One region of the Sphingobium sp. BHU LFT2 genome, then DNA from elsewhere that is predicted to be linked to it. Evidence: predicted binding sites of a transcription regulator. Region 1 holds the regulator's gene; each other region holds the start of a gene.
The links. The regulator LexA, encoded in region 1, represses DNA repair genes until DNA is damaged. The targets are predictions, from matches to a motif close to GTTCCNCNCTTGTTCT.
Positions count from the first base shown of each region.

Region 1 (5,766 bases):
GATCCCTGGCAGATCCTCGAAAGCCGGGCGCTCGGCGCCGACGCGATCCTGATCATCGTCGCCGCGCTGGACGACGGCCAGATGCAGGAGATTGAGGACGCCGCGCTCGGCCTTGGCATGGATGCCCTGATCGAAGTGCATGACGAGGCCGAACTGGAGCGCGCGCTCAAGCTCCGTTCGCGCCTGATCGGCGTCAACAACCGCGACCTGCGCGATTTCAGCGTCGATTTCGCCCGCACCTATGAACTGGTCGGCAAGGCGCCGGAGGGCTGCACCTTCGTTGCCGAAAGCGGCCTTGGCTCCCATGCCGACCTCACCGCCATGGCCGATCATGGCGTGCGCTGCTTCCTGGTCGGCGAAACCCTGATGCGCCAGGCCGACGTCGAGGCCGCGACCCGCAACCTGCTGACCGGAGCATGACCGGCCTCACCCATCTTGATGAAGACGGCGCCGCCCGCATGGTCGATGTCTCGGCCAAGGCCGTGACCGCGCGCGAGGCGGTGGCCGCCGGCCGCATCACCATGGCGGCCGACGCCGCACAGGCGATCGCCGCCGGCCTCGTCAAGAAGGGGGATGTGCTGGCCGTCGCCCGCGTCGCCGGCATCATGGCCGCCAAGCGCACCGCCGAACTGATCCCGCTCTGCCATCCGATCCCGCTGAGCGCCGTCACCATCGACTTTACCCTCCACGACGATGGCGTCACCGTCACCGCAACCGCGCGCACCGCCGGCCAGACCGGGGTGGAGATGGAGGCGCTGACCGCCGCGACCGCCGCGCTCCTGACCGTCTATGACATGGCCAAGGCGCTCGATAAGGGCATGATAATCGGCGATGTTCGCCTGCTCGCCAAGCGCGGCGGCAAATCGGGCGACTGGACCGCGCCGGAGAGCAGCGACCGATGAACCTGATGCCGGTCGCGGACGCGCAGGCGCGGCTACTTGCCCTCGCCGATCCGTTGCCGGCCGAACATGTGCCCGTCGCCACCTGTGCCGGTCGCTGGCTCGCCACCGACATCAGCGCGCGCCGCGACCAGCCCTGGGCCGATCTTTCCGCGATGGACGGCTATGCCGTGCGCGCATCCGAAGGCGCCGGACCGTGGCAGCTGGTCGCCACCAGCAGCGCGGGCGACGCCGATATCCCGGCCCTGCAACCGGGCCAGGCTTGCCGCATCTTCACCGGCGCGCCCTTGCCGGCCGGCGCCGATGCGATCCTGATCCAGGAAAATGCCACGCGCGCCGGCGACAAACTGACCGCGCATGACGGCATATTGACGCCCGGCAGGCATGTCCGCCCGCTCGGTTCCGATTTCCGCGCCGGCACGCTGCTGGTCAGCGCAGGCAGCCGCCTCACGCCGGGCCAGATCGCGCTTGCCGTCCTTGGCGGCCATGGCAGCCTGCCCGTCGGCGCCCGGCCCCGCATCGCCCTGCTCTCGACCGGCAATGAACTTGTTCCCCCCGGCGCGCCGACGCCGCCGGGCTATCTCCCCTCGTCCAACGCGCCGATGCTCGCTGCCCTGCTCGCCGCCCTGCCCTGCGACGTGATCGACCTTGGCATCGTGCCCGACGATCTCGCTGCCATGACGCAGGCGCTGGAACAGGCGGCACAGGCCGATATCATCGTCTCGACCGGCGGCGCCTCGGTCGGCGACCATGACTATGTCCGCCCCGCCTTCGCGGCCGCCGGCGGCACGCTCGATTTCTACAAGATCGCGATGCGGCCGGGCAAACCGCTGATGGCCGGGCGCCTGGGGAACGCCACCTTCCTCGGCCTGCCGGGCAATCCGGTCTCCGCCTTCGTCACCGGCACCCTCTTCCTCTGCCCGCTGGTCCGCCATCTCGCCGGATCGCGCGCCCCGCTGCCGCCGGTCGTGCAGGCCCGCCTTGCCGCCCCACTCGGCGCGACGGCGGAACGCGACGATTATCTGCGGGCGTTTCGCGGCGCCGACGGGATCGTCTCGGCCACGTCGCAGGACAGCGCCGCCACCGCCGCCATGGCGCTGGCCGACTGTCTGATCCGTCGCCCGGCCGGCTCAGCCCCCGCCATTGCCGGCGACATGGTCGACATCATCCCGCTAACTGCCTGACCGGCAAAAGCCGCGCATGGCTTAAGGCGCTTGACTTGCCCCTTTCCGTTTCCTATGCGTTCTTCATTCGTTCCATGGAGGACCGCCGATGTTGACGCCCAAGCAGCAGGAATTGCTGAGCTTCATTCAGACCCGGCTGGAAGAAGGCGGCGTGTCCCCTTCGTTCGAGGAGATGAAGGACGCGCTCGATCTGCGCTCCAAGTCCGGCATCCACCGGTTGATCAACGCGCTGGAAGAACGCGGCTTCATCCGTCGCCTGCCCAACCGCGCCCGCGCGCTCGAAGTGCTCAAGCTGCCCGACGCGATGCACCGCGCGCCCGCGCCGGCCATTCCGACGCCCAAGGTATCGGCGCCCGCCGTGCTGTTGCCGACCGCCGCCAATGACGTGATCGAAATCCCGCTGCACGGCCGCATCGCCGCCGGCGTCCCGATCGAGGCGATGGAAAGCCACACCATGCTCTCCGTCCCCGCCGCCTTGCTCGGCTCGGGCGATCATTATGCGCTCGAAGTGTCGGGGGACTCGATGATGGAGGCCGGCATTCTCGACGGCGACTTCGCGCTGATCCAGCGCACCGATGTCGCGCGCGAAGGCCAGATCGTCGTCGCCCTGATCGATGACGCCGAAGCGACGCTCAAATATTTCCGCCGCGAAGGCAGCCGGGTTCGGCTCGATCCCGCCAATGCCGCCTATGAACCGCAGATCTATGATCCGCGCCAGGTCCGCATCCAGGGCAAGCTCGCCGGCCTGCTGCGCCGCTACAACTGATCGGCCGTTCGGGGCCGGCGGCGCACGATCCAGGGATGCGCGTCGCCGGGCCGATGGACGGTGTGAACTTTGCCGCTTTCAAGGCCAATCGACAGGCCGCCGGTGCGCGACAGCAGCCGGCGGTCGATCTTCATCCAGCGCGGCCGGCACCACCAGGGCAGCCCCCGATCGCTGATGACGATATCGGCCGCCGCGCAGTCCCGCTCCAATATTGGTCGGTCCACCAGCATCGCATTGCGCGTCACCAGCAAATGCCAGTCGCGCCCGCCCCGTGGCAACGTCACCGCGCACAGATCGGTCGAACAGCGCGCCTGCTTCATCGTCGCGATCGCCTCCAGCATCCCGTCATAGCCCGCGCTCTCGCTCAGCACGTCGCGGACATAGTCGCCCGCCCCCTCGCGCAGCAGCGCCATCGTCCCCGTCGGTGTCCGCACCGCGACATGCCGCCCATCGCCCGTCACCACGATATCGGGCGGCGCCAGCAGCGCGATGCCGGCCAGGCCGATTGCGATTGGCCCCAACCCCAGCCAGCGCCAGCGACTGCGCCACAGCAGGCACCAAAGGCCTCCCACCACAATGATCGCGAACAGCCCGCCCGGCACCGCCGGCGCCAGCATCACCGCCATCGGGCTCGCCGCCACGCCATGCGCCACCGCCAGCAGCAAAGCGATCGCCTTGCCGGTCAGCCACCAGAAGGGCGCGCCCAGCCCGACCAGATCGAAGCACAGCGCCAGCGCCTCCAGCGGCATGATGACGAAGGTGGTGAGCGGGATCGCGACCAGATTGGCCACCGCGCCCAGCAAACCAGCCTTGTGAAAATGGTAAAGCGCGATCGGCGCCAGCACCAGTTCGATGGCAAGGCCCGTCATCAGCATCGCCGCCACCGTCCGCCCGGCCTTGCGCGGCAAAGGCTCGTCCCGCGTCATCGCGAACGCCTTGAACCGCCGATGCTCGCCCAGCGCCACCAGCGCGACCACTGCGGCAAAGCTCATCTGGAAGCTCGGCCCGATCAGCGCTTCCGGCCAGAAGACCAGCACCACCAGCGCCCCGGTCGCCACCAGCCGCAATGTGATCGCCTCGCGCCCCAGCGCGAGCCCGCCCAGCACCAGCAGCGCCGCGATGCAGGATCGCACCGTCGGCACCTCCGCGCCGGTCAGCAGCGTATAGCCGATCCCCGCTAGCGCGCCGCCGGCCGCCGCGATCAGCATCAGCGGCCAGTCCAGCGCCGCGCGCGGAATCAGCGCCAGCAAGCGCAACAGCAGGAATATCACCGCCCCGATCAGCGCCGTCACATGCAGGCCGCTGATCGAGAGAAGATGGGCAAGGCCACTGCGCCGCATCGCCTCCGCATCCGCTTCGGCAATCGCGCCCTGGTCGCCGGTCGCCAGCGCCACCGCAATCCCCGCCGGTGCGCCTGCCACCTGTCCGCTGATATGATCGAACAGCCGCGCCCGCAGCGTCGGCGCCTCGCGCGCCTGCTCCACCATCTCGACCGGCGCCAGCGCCCGCCCGGTCGCCCCGATCCCCTGGAAATAGGCGCGTCGCGCAAAATCGAACGCCCCCGGCACGCTCGGCGGCGCGGGCGGCATCAGCCGCACGCGAAAGCGCAGCACCGCCCCCTTGCCCAGCCCTTCGGGCACATCCGCCTCTGCGATATTCACCCGGATCGCCGCGGGCAGCGCCGGCGCCTCGATCGGCCGCAGCCCCACGCGCACCATCTGTTGAGCCGGCAGCTTGGCCACCGTCGTCACCGTCCCCGTCACCTGTGCGAATATGGGACGCGCCAGCGGCGGTTGTCCCAGCCATGTCGCCTTGCCCCAGACCAGCAGACAACCAATGCAGGCCAGCAAGCCGGCCGCCACCAGCATATGCCGCAATCGTGCGCCCACCGGCAGCAACAGCGCCAGACAGGCCAGCCCCAGCGCCCCGCAGCAACAGGCCAACCAATGTGCCGGCCCCGGCAGCACGAACCAGCCGGCAATGCCCACACCCAGCGCCACCGGCACCCACAAGGCAAGCTGTTCGCGCTCCACCTCCAGCCATTGTTCGATCCGCGCAAATCCATTGTGCGCAATACGCACCGTCCTGCGCCCAACGGACGTTTGTCGTGGCTCAAAAGCCATGCTAGGGGGCGTCGCATCCATGGATTAGGCAGGAAGAATGTCAGCGAATATGACGGCAAGTGCAACGGGATTGAACAAGCAGGTGGTGACCCGTTTCGCCCCGTCGCCAACGGGCTTCCTGCATATTGGCGGCGCCCGCACCGCGCTGTTCAACTGGCTGTTTGCGCGCCATCATGGCGGCAAGTTCCTGCTCCGCATCGAGGATACCGATCGCGCCCGCTCCACCGAGGAAGCCGTGGCCGCCATCTTCGACGGCCTGGAATGGCTGAACCTGGGCGGCGATGAGCCGGCGGTGTTCCAGTTCGAGCGCACCCCGCGCCATGCCGAGGTCGCCAACCAGCTGCTCGCCAATGGCCATGCCTATCGCTGCTATGCGACGCAGGAAGAGCTGGCCGAGCTGCGTGAACAGCAGCGCGCCGCAAAGCAGCCGATGCGCTATGACGGCCGCTGGCGCGACCGTTCGCCGGAGGAAGCGCCCGAAGGCGCGCCCTTCGTCATCCGTATCAAGGCCCCTCGGACCGGCGAAACGGTGATCGAGGATGCGGTGCAGGGCCGCGTCGTGGTGCAGAATGCCGAACTGGACGACATGATCCTGCTGCGGTCGGACGGCACCCCCACTTATATGCTGGCCGTCGTGGTCGACGACCATGACATGGGCGTCACCCATGTCATCCGCGGCGACGATCATCTCAACAACGCCTTCCGCCAGCTCGCCATCATCAAGGCGATGGGCTGGGAAGAGCCGGTCTATGGCCATATCCCGCTGATCCACGGGTCGGACGGCGCGAAGCTGT
Region 1 is NZ_JAFCGW010000011.1:79,360-85,125, forward strand. It holds gene trpC (indole-3-glycerol phosphate synthase TrpC) at 1-420, shown strand, start outside; gene moaC (cyclic pyranopterin monophosphate synthase MoaC) at 417-902, shown strand; gene JQK15_RS18625 (molybdopterin molybdotransferase MoeA) at 899-2,083, shown strand; gene lexA (transcriptional repressor LexA) at 2,172-2,849, shown strand; gene JQK15_RS18635 (ComEC/Rec2 family competence protein) at 2,840-4,972, opposite strand; gene gltX (glutamate--tRNA ligase) at 5,022-5,766, shown strand, end outside.

Region 2 (5,766 bases), on a different contig from region 1:
AGATCATCAAGCCGGTCCTGCGTCAGCACAAAGCCGCCGGGATGCTGGGAAAGGTGACGGGGCGTGCCGATCAGCTGGCGGGCAAGATCAAGGGTGAGCTTGAGGCGATGATCCTTGGCGTTCAAGTTAAGGCTCTCGATCTGCTCTTGCGGGATACCGTCCATCGACCAGCCCCAGACAAGGCCGGTCAGCATCTTGGTAAGGTCGCGGGGCAGGCCAAGCGCCTTGCCGACTTCTGCAACGGCGCCCCGGGTGCGATAGCGGGTGACGACGGCCGTCAGCGCCGAACGGTCGCGGCCATAGCTGTCATAAATCCACTGGATGATTTCCTCGCGCCGCTCATGCTCGAAATCGACATCGATGTCGGGCGGCTCGCGCCGCTCGCCCGAGACGAAGCGCTCGAACAGCAGTTCATGGCTGATGGGATCGATCGAGGTGACCCCTAGCAGATAGCAGACGCAGCTGTTGGCGGCCGAGCCGCGTCCCTGGCAGAGAATGCCGCGTCGCCGGCTTTCCGCAACGATGGAATGCACCGTCAGAAAATAAGGTGCATAATCGAGCTCGGCGATGAGCCTGAGTTCATGGTCGATCTGCTTGCGGTAGCGTTTGGGCACGCCGTGGGGGAATTTCCTGGCTGCCGCCTGCTCTGTAAGCGCTGCCAGTGCCTGCTGCGCGGTGCGGTCCTGCATCAACTGCTCATAAGGATATTGATACTGGATCTCGCCAAGGTCGAATGTGCACTGCGCGGCAATGTCAGCGCTTGCCTGTATGGCGTCGGGAAAAGCGCAAAAGCGGCGTTCCATCTCAGCGGGGGATTTGAGATCCCGGTCCATGAAGCGCTCGCGCCGGAAGCCCAGTTCGTCGATGGTGCAGCGCTCGCGAATCGCGCTCATCACGTCCTGCAGGGGACGGCGCTCCCTACTGTGATAGAGAATGTCGCCGGTCGCGACTGTGCGTACGCCATGTGCATGAGCGAGCGCGTCGAGCCGGTGCAACCGATCCAAATCATCGGGGCGGCGGCGCAGCGACAAGGCGCAGAAGCCGCGCGCCCCGAAAGCTTCATGCAGGTCACGCATCCGGCCCTCAGAAAGGGCATCCGGCATGTCGGGGATGAGGATGGCAATCATATCTTCCGCGTGCCCCGCGACACCGGCCCAATCGAGGATGCAATATCCCTTGCCGCCGCGCGCCTTGCCGATCGAGAGCAATCGCGTCAGCCGCGACCAGGCCGCTCGGGTTCGGGGGTAGAGGAGCAATGCGCGCCCGTCAGTGAGATCGACGCGGCTGCCCGGGATCATGCGGACGCCAGTCGCCTTCTGACCTGCCCAGCCGCGCACGACGCCTGCTACAGAATTGCGGTCAGCCAGACCCATGGCGCTATGCCCCAAAAGTGCCGCCGCCGAGAACAGCTCTTCGGGTGACGATGCGCCGCGCAGGAAAGAGAAGTGGCTGGTGACCTGCAGTTCGACATAGGTGGTCGCAGGGATGACGCCGGCGCTCATCCGAACAGCCCATGCATATGCCAGCTCAAGTCGCCGGTGTCAGGATCGACACCATCACCCCGTCGAAACAGCCAGAAGCGTTCGCCGCTCTGGGCTTCAACACGAAAATAGTCGCGGGTCGCCCATCGCTCGCGGTCCGTGCGCCACCACTCGCCATGAATGCGCTCGGGGCCATCGCCCGCTACCACACGATAATTCTGCCGTCGCCAGGTGAAGCGGCGGGGTGGATGATCGGGCATCAGTGCAACGACATTGGACAAAAGTTCAGGCCGGCGCAGCAATCGAACCGGGCGCTTCCATCGGGGCCAGCCCGTGGGCGTCGCAAGGGGTGCGATGCGCCTGGCGGCTCGTTCAGGCACATCACTTTCATGGGAGGTCAGACGAAACAACGCTGTTTCTCCGGCACGCGCGCTGAGTTGATCGATCAGCGGGGCCAGATCGCGTCCCTTGCGAGATGTTTCCAGCAGCGCGCCGATGACTTCAGCGTCAAGCGGCTCGTGATGGGGCACGGCCAGATGCATCGTCTCGATGCCGAGACCGGGTTCCAATTGCGCAAGCCTAAGGCCGAACATGCGTTTGAGGTGCTTGGCATCCCGCGTTGCGCGCGACGCGCCGACCGTCAGGCGCTGCGGCACGCCATCCACCCGCACCGCTATAAGCAACGCCGTGCGCGCGCCAATCCCGCGCTGGAGGAGCATGATCACAAGATCGTCGACAAGATCGGAAATGACCTGCGTGATGCTTTCGGGCGTTCCGATCGGCTCAAGCAGATGACGTGTCACGACGGGCGCTTGTGACGGCACGACCGGGACGATCGGCTCGGCGAGAAGACCGCGCGCCTGATCCAGCCGCTCGACAGTCTTAAGACCCAGTCGCCGGGCAAGTGGTCCGCGCGGCATCGGATAGAGATCAGCGATGCGGTCCAGGCCGAAACGGTTTGCCGAGACCAGCGCCTCTGGTTCAAGGCGCAGCGCGCAAAGCGGCAGATCGGCAAGCGCCTGCGCTTCCTGACCCGCCTCCAGCAACACCATGTCGCTATTGCCAAACCGCGCCAGCGCATGGGCGGCACCGGGCGTGGCAGCGATTGCTACACGGGCCGTCAGACCGAGGCGTTTGAGAAACGCCAGTAAACGGCGACAGAAACGCTCTTCACCGCCGAAAAGATGGGTGGTGCCGGTGAGGTCAAGCCACAGACCATCCTCGCCCGACACGCTTGCAGTCGGCGTCCAGTGACGAGCGGCATGAAGCGCCAGCCGATCAAGCAGCGCGCGATCTGCGTTAGGATCGGCGTCCTTGACCTCAAGATCGGCCACCAGCGCGCGGGCGTGCGCCGCGACCATACCGGGCCGCAGTCCAAGGTCGAGCGCTACGGGGCAGGCTGCAGTTATGACATCGCGCTGCCCCGTACGCAGAACGAGCACGGTCGGGCGTCCCCAAAGGGTTGCCCAGCTAAGAGCAGGCACGGAAGGCACTCGGCCCACTTCATCGGCAGGCATCGCCCTGAACGGATGCTCGGCATGCTCGCTGCGCCGTCCCATCTCGCGCATGGTCGGTCTTTGATGGGCGGGGAGGGCATCGATGTCGGTTTGATTTGGGCGACCGCTGACAACCTCGTCCCGCGCCCACCGCGCGCCCGGCCGCCATCCGCCACCGCGCGGCACCGAGCAAGCGCCCGGATCATCGTCGATGGTTTGCGCCAAGCGCGGTCTCCGGGCCGCGTCAGGCGGCGCGGCTGATCGCGCCATCCCGCGCATCCGCTCGGCGCGGCGCAGCCGCTCGATCGCGAGATGGGGCAGGAACAGCGAGGCGACCCGTGGCATCGCACGCCTCCAGTTCGAGGGAAAAAGGATCGCCGTTACGTTGACGCACAAGTTCAACCTGCCAGCGTGAGCGACCAACGCCCGGCCAGGGCAGCCGCTCGGACGGCACGCAGCCGATCCGCCAGCGCGTCATGGCGGAGGATGGAGAGGCGAGGGGGCAGCGATCACGCATCCGATGGCGACGGTAGAGCAGCATAGGGGTCTGACCGTCCGAGGCTGCTAGCTGCAGCCGACGTGTTGCAGTCATATCCGCTGTCTTTACTTCCGCGATCACGCACGCGAGCGATCCATCGCGCAGCGCATCTTCTGCTATGGCAAGGACATCCACATCCATCCTGCCCTGCGCATAGAGCAGCTTATCTGGTCCAAGCCCGACCTGCTCCAGTCCCACCGCATAAAGATCCAAGGTCGTCATGGCCCAGCAGACGGTCTGATCGCGATCTGCCGCAAACCGCGCCGCTATACCGGCGAGAAACAGCGTGGCGGCGGCATCGTCACTAAGACTTGCTGCCCTGGCAGCAAACTCGTGGAGACCAGAACCGTCAACGCCGCCGGCGGCCAGCTTTTCATCCATTAGATTAATATCAAACGGCAGGCACGGAGCCGACGTTGCGCGCGTTTGCCCCACCGCTTCGCGCAGCTTTGCAATGGGGCTGACCGCCAGCGAGGCGGAAAGGGGCGAGGTGGAGGGCATCGGAACATCGACTCGTATGTTCCCTTTATGTTCCTATTCGAGCTCAGTTTCGTCAAGGCGACAATTTTCCCGCGATAGCGCTTTCTGGACTTGTCTTCCCGCAATCAGTCAGCATGTGCTGAGTCGCGTGCCATCAGATCAACGCGCTCGCGCCGCGATGAAGCGCCAGTCAGCGACTACGGCAAACCGATGCGGTTTCGCGCGACGGGCGTAAACCTCGCTATCCAATATCGCCCGGAGTTCCGCAAAGCTCGACGAAATGTGCGTGATTTTTTTCGTTCCTCGCGCACTATCTCCATGCGGCGCGGCCCGATATATGCGGTGGCCAGACCCGGCGCTATATGGGTGCGCCCTCTCGCCGCCTTTACGGCGATACCATCCGCGCCATCGCGGTAGCACTGATCCTCGCATTTCTTCAGGAAGCTTCCGTTATTCCCAGGCCGCGCATCATGTGGTCGCGTTGACGAGATGGTCCGATACCGTCGGGATGAAGGCGCGAAGACGCTTAAGTCGCCGAAGGTCCCGGTGATACCCCAACCAAATATCTCGCGCTGGCGGCGGCGTGGGTACTTCAAGCCTGCGGATACCGGCAATCTGCTGGCCGACCACGCGGGGCAGGACAGCGATGCCCACACCTTGCCTGCACATGCGTCCCTGGACGTTGCGGTTGTTTGATCGCAGCATCGGTCTCGCATTGGGGTAACTCTCGATGAGCCAAGCAATGTCAGGGAAATGGCCCGTCGACGTGTCATGGGTGATCAGTCGGAAACCGGTCCCATCGCCATATTTGGGATCAGCCGCCTCATCGGCGATGTAGACGCCATATTCGAGCCTGAAGAGCCGCCGCTGAACGACATCGGCAGTGTCGAACGGAACGATACGAAAAGCGATGTCGGCTTCTCGTTGGGCAAGACTGAATTGGCGCGTACCAGTGAGGATCTCGACGTCGACATTGGGGTAGGATTTTGAGAAATCCGCCAGGATAGGCGGGAGAACATAGGCTCCAAACCAGTCCGCCGACGAGATACGCAGCTGCCCTTGAGATCCTGCTCCTGCCCCGCGAGCCGGCGCTGCATGGCCAGGGCGCCTTCCTCCATCTGCTCAGCAAGCGCAATGATCCCATGGCCCTCTTCGGTCAGAACGAGACCGTCTGCCGTGCGCTGAAAGAGCGTGTGACCGACCGCCTGCTCAAGGGCGCGAAGGCGCCTGCCGACGGTCGGATGGCTTGTCTTCAGAGACCGCGCGGCTCTGCCGAGCGTGCCGGATCGCGCGACGGCAAGAAATATTCTGACGTCACTCCATTCCATCGCGACCGCTCACACAAAATTGAACGGGGATAGTACAGTTATGTCAGTTCCAGAACAAATCTAAACGGCTAGATTGATGGCATTGTTTGGAGGTGCTTCCGTAGCTGGATTTCACCCGCCCAATCAGGGCGGCCGCTTGGATGACCTGGCTGTGGGCCCAAGGGATGCTTATCCGGACTAAAGCGAAGAGATTGCCCGAGCCGCGGCAGCACGCAGCGGCCCGCTCCGATTTTTGCATATGAGGATTTCAAAAATGATCACGATGCTGGTGACCTATGCGGGCGATATACACACGCCGTTCGACCGCGATCATTGGATCAACGTGCATTTCCCACTCGTGCGAGACAGTTGGGGACCCTACGGGCTGGTCAGCGCCGGCGGGTTCTTTCCGCAAGGTGATGGCGCCGGGCTGATTGCGGTTGGCGTCGTCAACTTCCACGATG
Region 2 is NZ_JAFCGW010000014.1:64,487-70,252, forward strand. It holds partial or broken gene JQK15_RS21135 (error-prone DNA polymerase) at 1-1,502, opposite strand, end outside; gene JQK15_RS21140 (DUF6504 family protein) at 1,499-3,049, opposite strand; gene JQK15_RS21145 (ImuA family protein) at 3,222-4,016, opposite strand; gene JQK15_RS21150 (substrate-binding domain-containing protein) at 4,464-5,048, opposite strand; partial or broken gene JQK15_RS27025 (LysR family transcriptional regulator) at 5,198-5,323, opposite strand; gene JQK15_RS21155 (EthD family reductase) at 5,577-5,766, shown strand, end outside.
Region 2: JQK15_RS21145 (ImuA family protein) is a predicted target of LexA. The motif match lies at 4,035-4,050, and genes of this name have one in related genera.

Region 3 (5,766 bases), on a different contig from region 1:
CCCGCCTTATGACACCGGCGCGGGTCAGGTCGCGCTCGACAAGCTGGCGCGCCTGGGCTGGACCAGCCCGGCCACCTGGATCAGCATCGAAACCGACCGGCGCGAAGACGTTGCGGTCAAGGGGTTCATCGTCGACGCCGTGCGCGACGTCGGCAAGGCGCGCCTCACCCTGCTCCGCGCAGAGGATAGCGCGCCCGCAGCCTGAGCATCGGCGAATAACCGGACCTTAAGACCAGCCCCTTAGACCGACCCTGTTTCGGTCCAAGGGGGGTGATCCATGCCTTTTCGATATGCCTTTGCCATGCTGGCCACGCTGACGGCCGTGGCGGTCGATGCCCAGCCGGCGGACAGCCGCTATTTCTACGGCCCGATGAACGGCCGGGGCGACGGCTATAAGGACAAGCTGACCAAGGATGGCTTCTGGCAGGTCGATGCCGGCGTCAGCCATATCGGCAGCGCCATCGCGATCGACTTCGCCATCTATCGCGCCGCCGAACTGGCGCGGGAAAATGGCTATCGCTATGTCGAAATCCACGACGCGACGGGCCGCAGCAGCCGGATCGGCGGTGCGGAGACGGCAACGCTCTATGCCCGTCCGGCCGAAGCGCCGGCCCATCCGGCCGCCTGCCGCTCGGGCAAGCCCAAGCGCTGCTACACTGCCGACATTGCCCTCGTCTATGCCCGCCTCAGCGGTGCCGACGGCCAGCATCCCGGCGTCGCAGCGCCCAGCTATGTCGACAAGTTCGGTCGGCCGGTGATGCAGAGCGGTTTTGGCACCGGCGCGGTCGGCACGCCACCCGCGAGATAATTGGCCAGATGATCGGTCAGGCGGCCTCGGCGTAGGCCGCCTGTTCCCTGCCGATCAGGATATCGGCCAGGAAAGTATAAGCTTCCGCCCAGGCGGCCAGCACTTCATCAGTCGCCACCGCTTCGCCCAGCACCTCGCGGATCGCCGGCAGCAGCGCGGCCGCCACCTTGGGATAATGGTCCGGCTGCACACCGGTATCGACATGGCGCTGCACCATCCGCGCGATCGCGCCGTCCAGCGCCTGCAACTTGTCGACATTCTCGGCAAAGCCCAGGATCGCCGCCGCCAGCCGGCGCGGCTGCTCGCCGCTGGCCTGCGCCGCCTGATCGAACATGTCCTTGATCGACGCATCCTCGAACAGCCGCGCATACATGCGGGTGGTGATCTCGACGCCATGGCGGCGCAGCGCCGGGCCGGTCGCCTTCACGATGGCGATGGTTTCGGGGGACAGATTTTCGCGCATGACAGGCTCCTTATCGGGGACTCGATAAGGTTCATTTAATATGCATCTTTTAAGATGTAAATTGAATATATGTTTAAGACGGTCTACGCGCAGGATAGGAGGGCGCGATGCAATTGACCCGCCACACCGATTATGCGCTGCGCGTGCTGATCCATCTCGCCGCCGTACCGGGCGGACGGGCGACGATCCCGGAAATTGCCGACGCCTATGGCCTGTCGCGCAATCATCTGATGAAGGTGGTGCATGGCCTGGGCCAGGTTGGCTTCATCCGCACCCAGCGCGGTCGCGGCGGCGGCTTCAGCCTTGCCGCCGATCCTGCCGATATCCGCATCGGCGCGGTCGTGCGCCATAGCGAGCCGGACATGGCGATGGCTGATTGCGCGTCCTGCGCGATCCGTCCCGCCTGCGGCCTTTCAGGCATATTGGCGCAGGCGGTCGGCGCCTTCCTGACGGTGCTGGACGGCTACAGCCTGGCAGACGCGGCGCGCGACCGGACCGGCCTCGCAGCGCTCATCGCCGCCCTGCCCGGCCCTGCAGCCGCCGACCCAAAGCACGATCTCAGCCCGGCCTGCGCATCCTCTTCTTCGCCTCGCCCGGATTGACGCAGCCATCCTGCACGCCCTTGCCGCAGACCGGATAGGCCTTCGCCTCGGTCGGCGGCGGCGTCATGTTGCCGCCGACGGTTACAGGATTGGATGATGATCCCACCGGCGCGGCGGGATCGCGCGGCACGTCCGCAGGCGCCGGCACCATGCCCGTCTCGGCCGGCACCGCGCCGGTCGGCTGGGCCGCATTGGGATCCTGGTTCTGGGCCGGCGGCGACATCGCCTGCGCCCCGGCCTGACCGGGCATCGCCGCCATCGACAAAGCGGCAAAGCCGGCGATCATGATGATCTTCATCGGGTTGGTCCTTCTACTCCTTGCCCCGAGCAAGGGAGAAACCGGCCGCCCCGCATGCCTGTTCCGCGTCAGCGACGAACCGTGCCGCCGCTGACGCCGGCCGCACGCTCAGTCCGACGGGTATCGATCGAACCGGGGCAGGTCATGCGCCGCCGCCATCCACGGCGCCGCCTCGGCATATTGGACATGCACCGCCGGCGGAAAGGCGCTCTGGTCGTCCAGCGTCGCGCTCTGGATGTCGATCATGCCGGGAAACACCGTCGGGTTGGTGTAGAACAACCCGGTGCCACAGGTGCCACAGAAATGGCGGGTCGCATTGTCCGACGATTGGTAGGTGACCGGATCGCCCTCTATCGTCACCTTGTCATGCGCGAACAACGCCCAGCCGACCATCGGCGCGCCCGCGCTCATCCGGCAATCGCTGCAATGGCACAGCGCGCTGTAAACCGGCTCGCCCTCCGCCGCATAATGGATCGCCCCGCACTGGCACCGCCCCGTCACCATCATCTTGCTCCATTCGCATCTTGCGTGATTCCCTTTTTGTTCTCATAGATTGCGTCCCGCTGCAAGGCCATCCGCCCTTGCCCCCGCAACCGCCCATCCCTAGTTGATCGCCCATGACCGTGCCTGCCCCCTCTCCCAATGACCCGCCCTATCTGAAGGGCCTCAACGAACCGCAGCGCGAAGCGGTGCTGACCACGGAGGGACCGGTGCTGGTGCTGGCCGGCGCGGGCACGGGCAAGACGGCGGCGCTCACCGCCCGCCTCGCCCATCTGGTCGCGACCCAGCGCGCCTGGCCCTCGGAAATCCTGGCCGTGACCTTCACCAACAAGGCAGCACGGGAAATGCGCGAGCGCGTCGGCCGGATGATCGGCCCGGCGGTCGAGGGCATGCCCTGGCTCGGCACCTTCCACGCGATCGCCGCCAAGATGCTGCGCCGCCATGCCAAACTGGTGGGCCTCCAGTCCAATTTCACCATCCTCGACACCGACGACCAGTTGCGCCTGATGAAGCAGCTGATCCAGGCCGAGGGGATTGACGAGAAGCGCTGGCCCGCCCGCCAGCTCGCCGGTCTGATCGACCAGTGGAAGAACAAGGGCCTCACCCCAGAGGAAGTCGGCGCCGGTGAGGCGGAGGGCTATGCCCATGGCAAGGGGCAGAAGCTCTATGCCGCCTACCAGGCCCGCCTGCGTGAAGTGAATGCTTGCGATTTCGGTGACTTGCTACTGCACTCTCTCACCATCTTGAAGCGTCACCGCGACGTGCTGGAGCAATATCAGCAGCGCTTCAAATATATTATGGTGGACGAATATCAGGACACCAACTCCAGCCAGTATCTCTGGCTGCGCCTGCTCGCCCAGACCCGCAAGAATATCTGCTGCGTCGGCGACGACGATCAGTCCATCTATTCATGGCGCGGCGCAGAAGTCGCCAATATCCTGCGGTTCGAAAAGGATTTTCCGGGCGCCGTGATCGTTCGCCTGGAACAGAATTATCGCTCCACCCCGCATATCCTGGGCGCCGCCTCCGGGGTGATCGCGGAAAATGGCAATCGCCTCGGCAAGACATTGTGGACCGACATCGACGTCGGCGAAAAGGTGCGCGTGCTCGGCGTGTGGGACGGGCCGGAAGAAGCCCGCCGCGTCGGCGACGAGATCGAGGCGATCGCCCGCGCCGGCGGCTCGCTGGACGAGGTCGCGATCCTCGTCCGCGCCCAGCACCAGACCCGCGAGTTCGAAGACCGCTTCATCCAGATCGGCCTGCCCTATCGCATCGTCGGCGGCTTCCGCTTCTATGAGCGCGCCGAAATCCGCGACGCGCTCGCCTATCTGCGCCTCGTCAACCAGCCGGCAGACGACCTGGCCTTCGAACGCATCGTCAACGTGCCGAAGCGCGGCCTGGGCGACAAGGCGGTCGAGAAGCTGCACCGTCTGGCGCGCGCGGAGGGCATTCCGCTCGCCCTCGCCGCCGCGCGCATCCTCGACACCGACGAACTGACACCCCAGGCGCGCCGTTCGCTCGGCGCCTTCATCGGCGATCTCGCCCGCTGGCGCGATCGCGCCGCACAACTGCCCCATGCCGAACTGGCGCGCCAGATCCTGGACGAAAGCGGCTATACCGCCACGCTCCAGGCCGAACGCTCGACCGAGAGCGCCGGGCGCCTCGAAAATCTGAGCGAACTCACCCGCGCGATGGAGGAATATGAGACGCTGGGCGCCTTCCTCGAACATGTCAGCCTGGTCATGGACAATGAGGCGCAGCAGGATGAGCAGAAGCTCACCATCATGACCATCCACGCCGCCAAGGGGCTGGAATTCGACAATGTCTTCCTCGCCGGCTGGGAGGAAGGCATCTTCCCCTCGCAGCGCGCGCTGGACGAAGGCGGGCTCAACAGCCTGGAGGAGGAACGGCGCCTCGCCTATGTGGCGATCACGCGCGCGCGCAAGCGCTGCACCATCCTCCACGCCGCCAATCGCCGCATCTATGGCCAGTGGACCAGTAGCATCCCCTCCCGCTTCGTCGGCGAATTGCCGCCCGAACATGTGGACGAGGAAAGCAGCATGTCCGGCGGCGCCTCGCTCTGGCGCGCCAACTGGTCGGAACGGGACGATCCCTTCGCCAATGTCGCGCGCGGCTCGTCGCGCGGCCCCGGCTGGCAGCGCGCCCAGACCAGCGGCCAGTTCAGCCGCGAGCCGGTGCGAATCGTCGAAGCCCGCACCTCCGCCGTGTCGCTCGGCAACAAGGGCCGCGACGATGTGTCCGTCGGCCAGCGCGTCTTCCACCAGAAATTCGGCTATGGCACGATCGCCGCGATCGAGGGCAACAAGCTGGAAATCGACTTCGAAACCGCCGGCCGCAAGCGGGTGATGGACAGCTTCGTCACGCTGGCCTGAGCGGCGTTGCCCCGTCCTCATTCGCAAAAGCAGGAATGGCCCAAAAGGGTGGTTAGCAGACGTCAGCTTTCCTGCGTTTCCACCACCAATAAAGTGCAGCCGTTAGAGCGGCAAAGATCGCCATACGCAGCGGCAGTTCATCGGTAACGAAGCGGGAAAAACCACGCGTATAAATGAGATAGCCGCAAAGCCCGATATGAACCGCTATGACATACCGATAGTAGGATAAGAACGATCCGTTCGTCATTCATGATGCTTAACATCAACGCGCCACTGTCTGCTAGTGGTCGCTTCCAGACCATCCTCCCCTGCAAGGGGAGTTCAAGGGAGACCCGTGTCTCCCTTGAACTGGCCGTAGGCCAGACGGAGGGGTGCCCCCTCTCGATACGACGCCGCAGCCAGCCCGACCGAATCCGAAGGCCATCAACGCAATCCCATGGGTTGCGTGTGCATGATGCTATGTGAAGAAAAATGGTGGAGCCTAGCGGGATCGAACCGCTGACCTCCTGCATGCCATGCAGGCGCTCTCCCAGCTGAGCTAAGGCCCCATCCTGATACGGCGTAAGCCGCGTCCCGATGGATCAGACCATGTCCGGCACAAGCCGTCGGCCGAAAAATTGGTGGAGCCTAGCGGGATCGAACCGCTGACCTCCTGCATGCCATGCAGGCGCTCTCCCAGCTGAGCTAAGGCCCCATCCTGA
Region 3 is NZ_JAFCGW010000010.1:121,018-126,783, reverse strand. It holds gene rsmD (16S rRNA (guanine(966)-N(2))-methyltransferase RsmD) at 1-205, shown strand, start outside; gene JQK15_RS17945 (hypothetical protein) at 278-808, shown strand; gene JQK15_RS17940 (globin domain-containing protein) at 825-1,271, opposite strand; gene JQK15_RS17935 (Rrf2 family transcriptional regulator) at 1,379-1,873, shown strand; gene JQK15_RS17930 (hypothetical protein) at 1,830-2,171, opposite strand; gene JQK15_RS17925 (GFA family protein) at 2,280-2,675, opposite strand; gene JQK15_RS17920 (ATP-dependent helicase) at 2,789-5,065, shown strand; tRNA gene JQK15_RS17915 (tRNA-Ala) at 5,538-5,613, opposite strand; tRNA gene JQK15_RS17910 (tRNA-Ala) at 5,684-5,759, opposite strand.
Region 3: JQK15_RS17920 (ATP-dependent helicase) is a predicted target of LexA. The motif match lies at 2,703-2,718, and genes of this name have one in related genera.

Region 4 (5,766 bases), on a different contig from region 1:
GCTTGTCCTTCATCTCCTTATATTGGAGGAAGGCCGAATATTCGCTTTCGGGCATGCCGATCGTGTCGAGCAGATGCGAGTAGGCGGCGATATGGACCGTTTCCATGTTGCTGAACGCGGTCAGCATCATCTTGATCTCGGTCGGCTTGAACACGCGGCCGTACTTCTCGTGGTAGCAATCCTGCACTTCCACGTCGGCCTGGGTGAAGAAGCGGAAAATCTGGGTCAGCAGGTTGCGCTCATGATCGCTGAGCTTCTGCGCCCAGTCACGGCAATCCTCGCCCAGAGGCACTTCCTCGGGCAGCCAGTGGAGCTGCTGCTGGCGCTTCCAAAATTCATAGGCCCAGGGATATTCGAAGGGCTTGTAGACCTTGGAGGCTTGAAGAAGGGGCATCGGGTTTACTCCGAGAAGAATATGTAAATATTGAATATCAAAATCAGCGAGAAGCTGACGATACCAGCTATTCTAAGCTGGCTTGCATGACGTGGCTGGCCAATCTTGCGAACGAAATCATCGGTTGTTGCGGTTACCGGCGCAGGTGCAGCAGGATGACGCAATTCATATGACAGAATAACGATCTGACTGAGCGACAGAGTGATCCAGAACAACGCACGCCACTGCGGCGTATCCACCCAATAGCTGTAGATTCCGACGCCAATCCCGATCGAGATTAGCGCAAGAAGAGCGATCCTCAGCCCCAAAGGCTTGGTCGCCGTCATGCGATCGTCTCCGTCCCGTCCTTCCGGGCGATGCAACGGCTTTGAACCGCCGCACGTGCCCAGGTCAGACCGGCGTCACTGGCAGGCGAGGCACTCGTCATAGTCGGTGGTCTCGCCGATCTCGAACTTGGGGGCGTCGATCGTGTTGTCCGCTTCCACGCCACCGGCAAAGCCAGCGCGCTGCACCGACTTGGAGCGCAGATAATAGAGCGACTTGATGCCCAGTTCCCAGGCGCGGAAGTGGAGCATCAGCAGATCCCACTTCTCGACATCGGCCGGGATGAACAGGTTCAGCGACTGGGCCTGATCGATATAGGGGGTGCGATCGGCCGCCAGTTCGAGCAGCCAGCGCTGGTCGATCTCGAAGCTGGTCTTGTACACATCCTTTTCTTCCTGGGTCAGGAAGTCGAGATGCTGGACCGAGCCGCCGCGTTCCAGGATCGAGTTCCATACGGCGCTCGAATCCTTGGCCTTTTCGACCAGCAGCTTTTCCAGATAGGGATTCTTCACCGCGAAGCTGCCCGAGAGCGTCTTGTGGGTGTAGATGTTCGCCGGGATCGGCTCGATACAGGCCGAGGTGCCGCCGCAGATGATCGAGATCGACGCGGTCGGCGCGATCGCCATCTTGCAGGAGAAGCGCTCCATAACGCCCTGGTCGGCGGCGTCGGGGCACGGCCCGCGCTCCTGCGCCAGCATCATCGACGCCTCGTTCACCTTGGCATTGATATGCTTGAAGATGCGCAGGTTCCACGACTTGGCCATGGCGCCTTCGAACGGAATGCCGCGTGCCTGCAGGAAGCTGTGGAAGCCCATGACGCCCAGGCCGACCGAGCGTTCGCGGCTGGCGCTATATTTGGCACGCGCCATTTCCGGCGGGGCGCGGTCGATATAGTCCTGCAGCACATTGTCGAGGAAGCGCATGATGTCTTCCGCGAAGGTCGGGTGATCCTTCCACTGATCCCAGGTTTCCAGGTTCATCGAGGAGAGGCAGCAGACCGCCGTGCGATCCTGGCCGAGATGGTCGCGACCCGTCGGCAGGGTGATTTCCGAGCAGAGGTTCGACGTCGAGACCTTGAGTCCCAGGTCGCGGTGATGCTTGGGCATCATCCGGTTCACCGTGTCGGAGAAGACGATATAGGGCTCGCCGGTGGCGAGGCGGACCTCGACCAGCTTCTGGAACAGCGCGCGGGCATCGACGGTGCCGCGCACCGACTGGTCCTTGGGGCTACGCAGGTTGAAATCACTGCCGTCGCGCACCGCTTCCATGAACTCGTCGGTCAGCAGCACGCCATGGTGCAGGTTGAGCGCCTTGCGGTTGAAGTCGCCGCTCGTCTTGCGGATTTCCAGGAACTCCTCGATCTCCGGGTGGGAGACGTCGAGATAGCAGGCGGCCGAGCCGCGACGCAGCGAGCCCTGGCTGATCGCCAAGGTCAGCGAATCCATCACGCGGACGAAGGGGATGATGCCGCTGGTCTTGCCATTGAGGCCAACCGGCTCACCGATGCCGCGCACGCTGCCCCAATAGGTGCCGATGCCGCCGCCGCGCGAGGCGAGCCAGACATTCTCGTTCCAGGTGTTGACGATGCCTTCCAGGCTGTCGTCGACGCTGTTCAGATAGCAGCTGATCGGCAGGCCGCGACCGGTGCCGCCGTTCGACAGCACGGGCGTCGCCGGCATGAACCAGAGCTTGGAGATATAGTCATAGACGCGCTGCGCATGGTCGGCATCGTCCGAATAGGCGGCGGCGACGCGGGCAAACAGATCCTGATAGCTCTCGCCGGGCAGCAGATAGCGATCGTTCAGCGTGTCCTTGCCGAATTCGGTCAGCAGCGCATCGCGCGACGAATCCGTCACGACATGAAAGCGACGCTCATGAATCTTGGACGACGCGGACTCGGTCGCCTTGCCCTTGGCAGCCTTGGGCTCGGCCTTGTCCACCAGATCCTCGATACGCTCGTCCATTACCGTCGCCACGTCGCCGTTTCCACCTTGTTCACTATCTCGAAAGTCCATGCGAGCCCCCGATTGTTCCTGTTCCGTTCGATTCGGTCCAGCGATACCGGGGCGCACCCAGGCATCATAGCATGAACCCGATCGGGCCGGGACAGAAATGGGGTCAACCGATCCGATCGCAAGGACAAAAGCCCCGTATCGCCGGAAGCAGGTCCGACAATGCAATCACAATCTATTGGGTGACCCCCTTGGTCCCGATACCACAGATAGTGCCACAGCCCCGCCGACACGCAAGAGGGTAAATGACAGTTCGGGGACTCGGTTCATCGACGCCTGGATTCGTTTCGTCGCTGACGCGCCACCCCATAGCGCAGCGACGCGCGGACTTCCAAGGGCCTTGGAAAAGACAAGGGGGGCCCATGAAATTAAAAAATAAATTTGCCTTGCCACGCAAATGCGCGCGTCGCGCGATCGGCGACAAAATCATGACATGGGGGCAGAGGCGCGGACGCGACCACAATCTGTTGAATCGCTGCCTTTATCGTCCCCCTGCATATCACCGCGCGATACGCTATGATGATGGGAAGGCGGGCGAATCCGGACGGCTCCGATGATCGGGAGGCAGGCATGATCCTCTATTACCATCCCCTCTCCTCCTATTGCTGGAAGGTGCTGATCGCCTTTCATGAAAATGGCACGCCCTTCACACCGCGCATCCTGGAGGATGAAGCGGCCCTGGCCGAATGGCAGGCGCTCTGGCCGCTCGGCAAATTCCCCGTGCTGCACGACCCGGTGCGCGGCGCGACGATCGCGGAGGCGAGCATCATCGTCGAATATCTGGGCCGGCACGAACCCGGCACCTTCCGCCCGATCCCGGTCGATGGCGACGCGGCGATCGAGGTGCGGCTGATGGACCGGTTGTTCGACAATTATGTGATGGGGCCGATGCAGGCGCTGGTCGCCGACCGGTTGCGCCCCGAGGAGGCGCGCGATCCCCATGGCGTGGCGGCCAATGTGGCGGCGCTGCGCAGCATCTATGCATTGCTGGAGGATCGGCTGGCGGGGCGGAGCTGGGCGGCGGGCGATCATCTGTCGCTGGCCGACTGCGCGGCGGCGCCCTCGCTTTATTATGCCGACAGGATCGTGCCGCTGCGCGCCGGCCATCCGGTGCTGGGCGCCTATCTGAACCGGCTGGAGGCGCGGCCCAGCTTTGCCCGCGTGCTGCGCGAGATGCAGCCCTGGTGGCAGAATTTTCCCTTTGCCGACGGGCCGCTTGCGTCCTGAACCGCAACCCTCTTCTGGACTCATCGTCTCAAAGGCCTATAGCCCCGCCTTGCAGGGACCTGCCGTGCAGAGGCGGGCCGCAAGAATAGGGACCAGGGTAGATGACCGTCATCAAGACCGCCGACCTCATCGAGAGCGTCGCCGACGCACTCCAGTTCATTTCCTACTATCACCCGATGGATTATATCCGGGCACTGGGTAAGGCCTATGAGGCCGAAGCCAATCCGGCGGCGAAGGACGCCATCGCCCAGATCCTGACCAACAGCCGCATGTGCGCCGAAGGCCACCGCCCGATCTGCCAGGACACCGGCATCGTCAACGTGTTCGTGAAGTGGGGCATGGAGTGTCGGCTGGACGATAATAGCCGGTCGATGCAGGAAGTGATCGACGAGGGCGTGCGCCGCGCTTACCTCAACCCGGAAAACCGCCTGCGCGCCTCGATCCTGAAGGATCCGGCTTTCTCGCGCCAGAATACCAAGGACAACACGCCCTGCGTGCTGAACGTGGAAATGGTGCCGGGCAACAAGGTGACGATCGACGTCGCGGCCAAGGGCGGCGGCAGCGAGAACAAGACCAAGTTCAAGATGATGAACCCCAGCGATTCGATCGTCGACTGGGTGCTGGAAATGGTGCCGCAGATGGGCGCGGGCTGGTGCCCGCCGGGCATGCTGGGCATCGGCATCGGTGGCACCGCGGAAAAGGCGGTGGCGCTGGCCAAGGAAAGCCTGATGGACCCGATCGACATGGGCGAGTTGAAGGCACGCGGCCCGCAGAACAAGATCGAGGAACTGCGCATCGAGCTGTTCGACAAGGTCAATGCACTGGGCATCGGCGCGCAGGGCCTGGGCGGCCTCGCCACCGTGCTCGACATCAAGATCCACGACTATCCCTGCCATGCGGCGGGCAAGCCGGTAGCGATGATCCCCAACTGTGCCGCGACCCGCCATGCGCATTTCACCCTCGACGGGTCCGGCCCGGCCTATCTGGAAGCGCCCAAGCTTAGCGAATGGCCGCAGGTCGACTGGAAGCCGAGCAAGGAAGCCATCCGCGTCGACCTCGACACGCTGACGCCGGAACAGGTGCAGGGCTGGAAGCATGGCGACCGCCTGCTGCTGAACGGCAAGATGCTGACCGGCCGCGACGCCGCGCACAAGCGGATCGCTGACATGCTGGAGAAGGGCGAGACCCTGCCGGTCGATTTCAAGGGCCGTGTGATTTACTATGTCGGCCCGGTCGATCCGGTGCGCGACGAAGTGGTGGGCCCGGCCGGCCCCACCACCGCGACGCGCATGGACAAGTTCATGGACATGATGCTGGAACAGGGCCTGGCCGCCTGCGTCGGCAAGGCCGAGCGCGGCCCGGCCGCCACCGACAGCATCGCCAAGCACAAGAGCGCCTATCTGATGGCGGTCGGCGGCGCGGCCTATCTGGTCGCCCGCGCGATCAAGGAAGCCAAGGTCGTGGGCTTCGAGGATCTGGGCATGGAAGCGATCTACGAGTTCACGGTGGAGGACATGCCCGTCACCGTCGCCGTCGATAGCGAAGGCCAGAATGTCCACCGCCTCGCCCCGCTGGTGTGGCAGGAGAAGATCAGACAAGAAAAGCTGCTCGAAGGGGCGTAAGACTGCCCGTCAGCAACTATCTAATTGATACTGATCAAGGCGGCGCGCGAGACGGGAACCCCGTTTCGCGCGCCGCATTATGTCCGGCACCCAAAGCCGGAGTTCATCCATGTCCTTCACGCAGCTCGAACCGCCCTTGCCCGTCATGATCGAAGGCAAGGGCAAAGGCTATGCCTTCGCCGTCATC
Region 4 is NZ_JAFCGW010000001.1:912,145-917,910, forward strand. It holds gene JQK15_RS04565 (ribonucleotide-diphosphate reductase subunit beta) at 1-394, opposite strand, end outside; gene JQK15_RS04570 (hypothetical protein) at 400-720, opposite strand; gene JQK15_RS04575 (ribonucleoside-diphosphate reductase subunit alpha) at 796-2,682, opposite strand; gene JQK15_RS04580 (glutathione S-transferase family protein) at 3,301-3,957, shown strand; gene JQK15_RS04585 (fumarate hydratase) at 4,059-5,579, shown strand; gene JQK15_RS04590 (hypothetical protein) at 5,689-5,766, shown strand, end outside.
Region 4: JQK15_RS04575 (ribonucleoside-diphosphate reductase subunit alpha) is a predicted target of LexA. The motif match lies at 2,701-2,716, and genes of this name have one in related genera.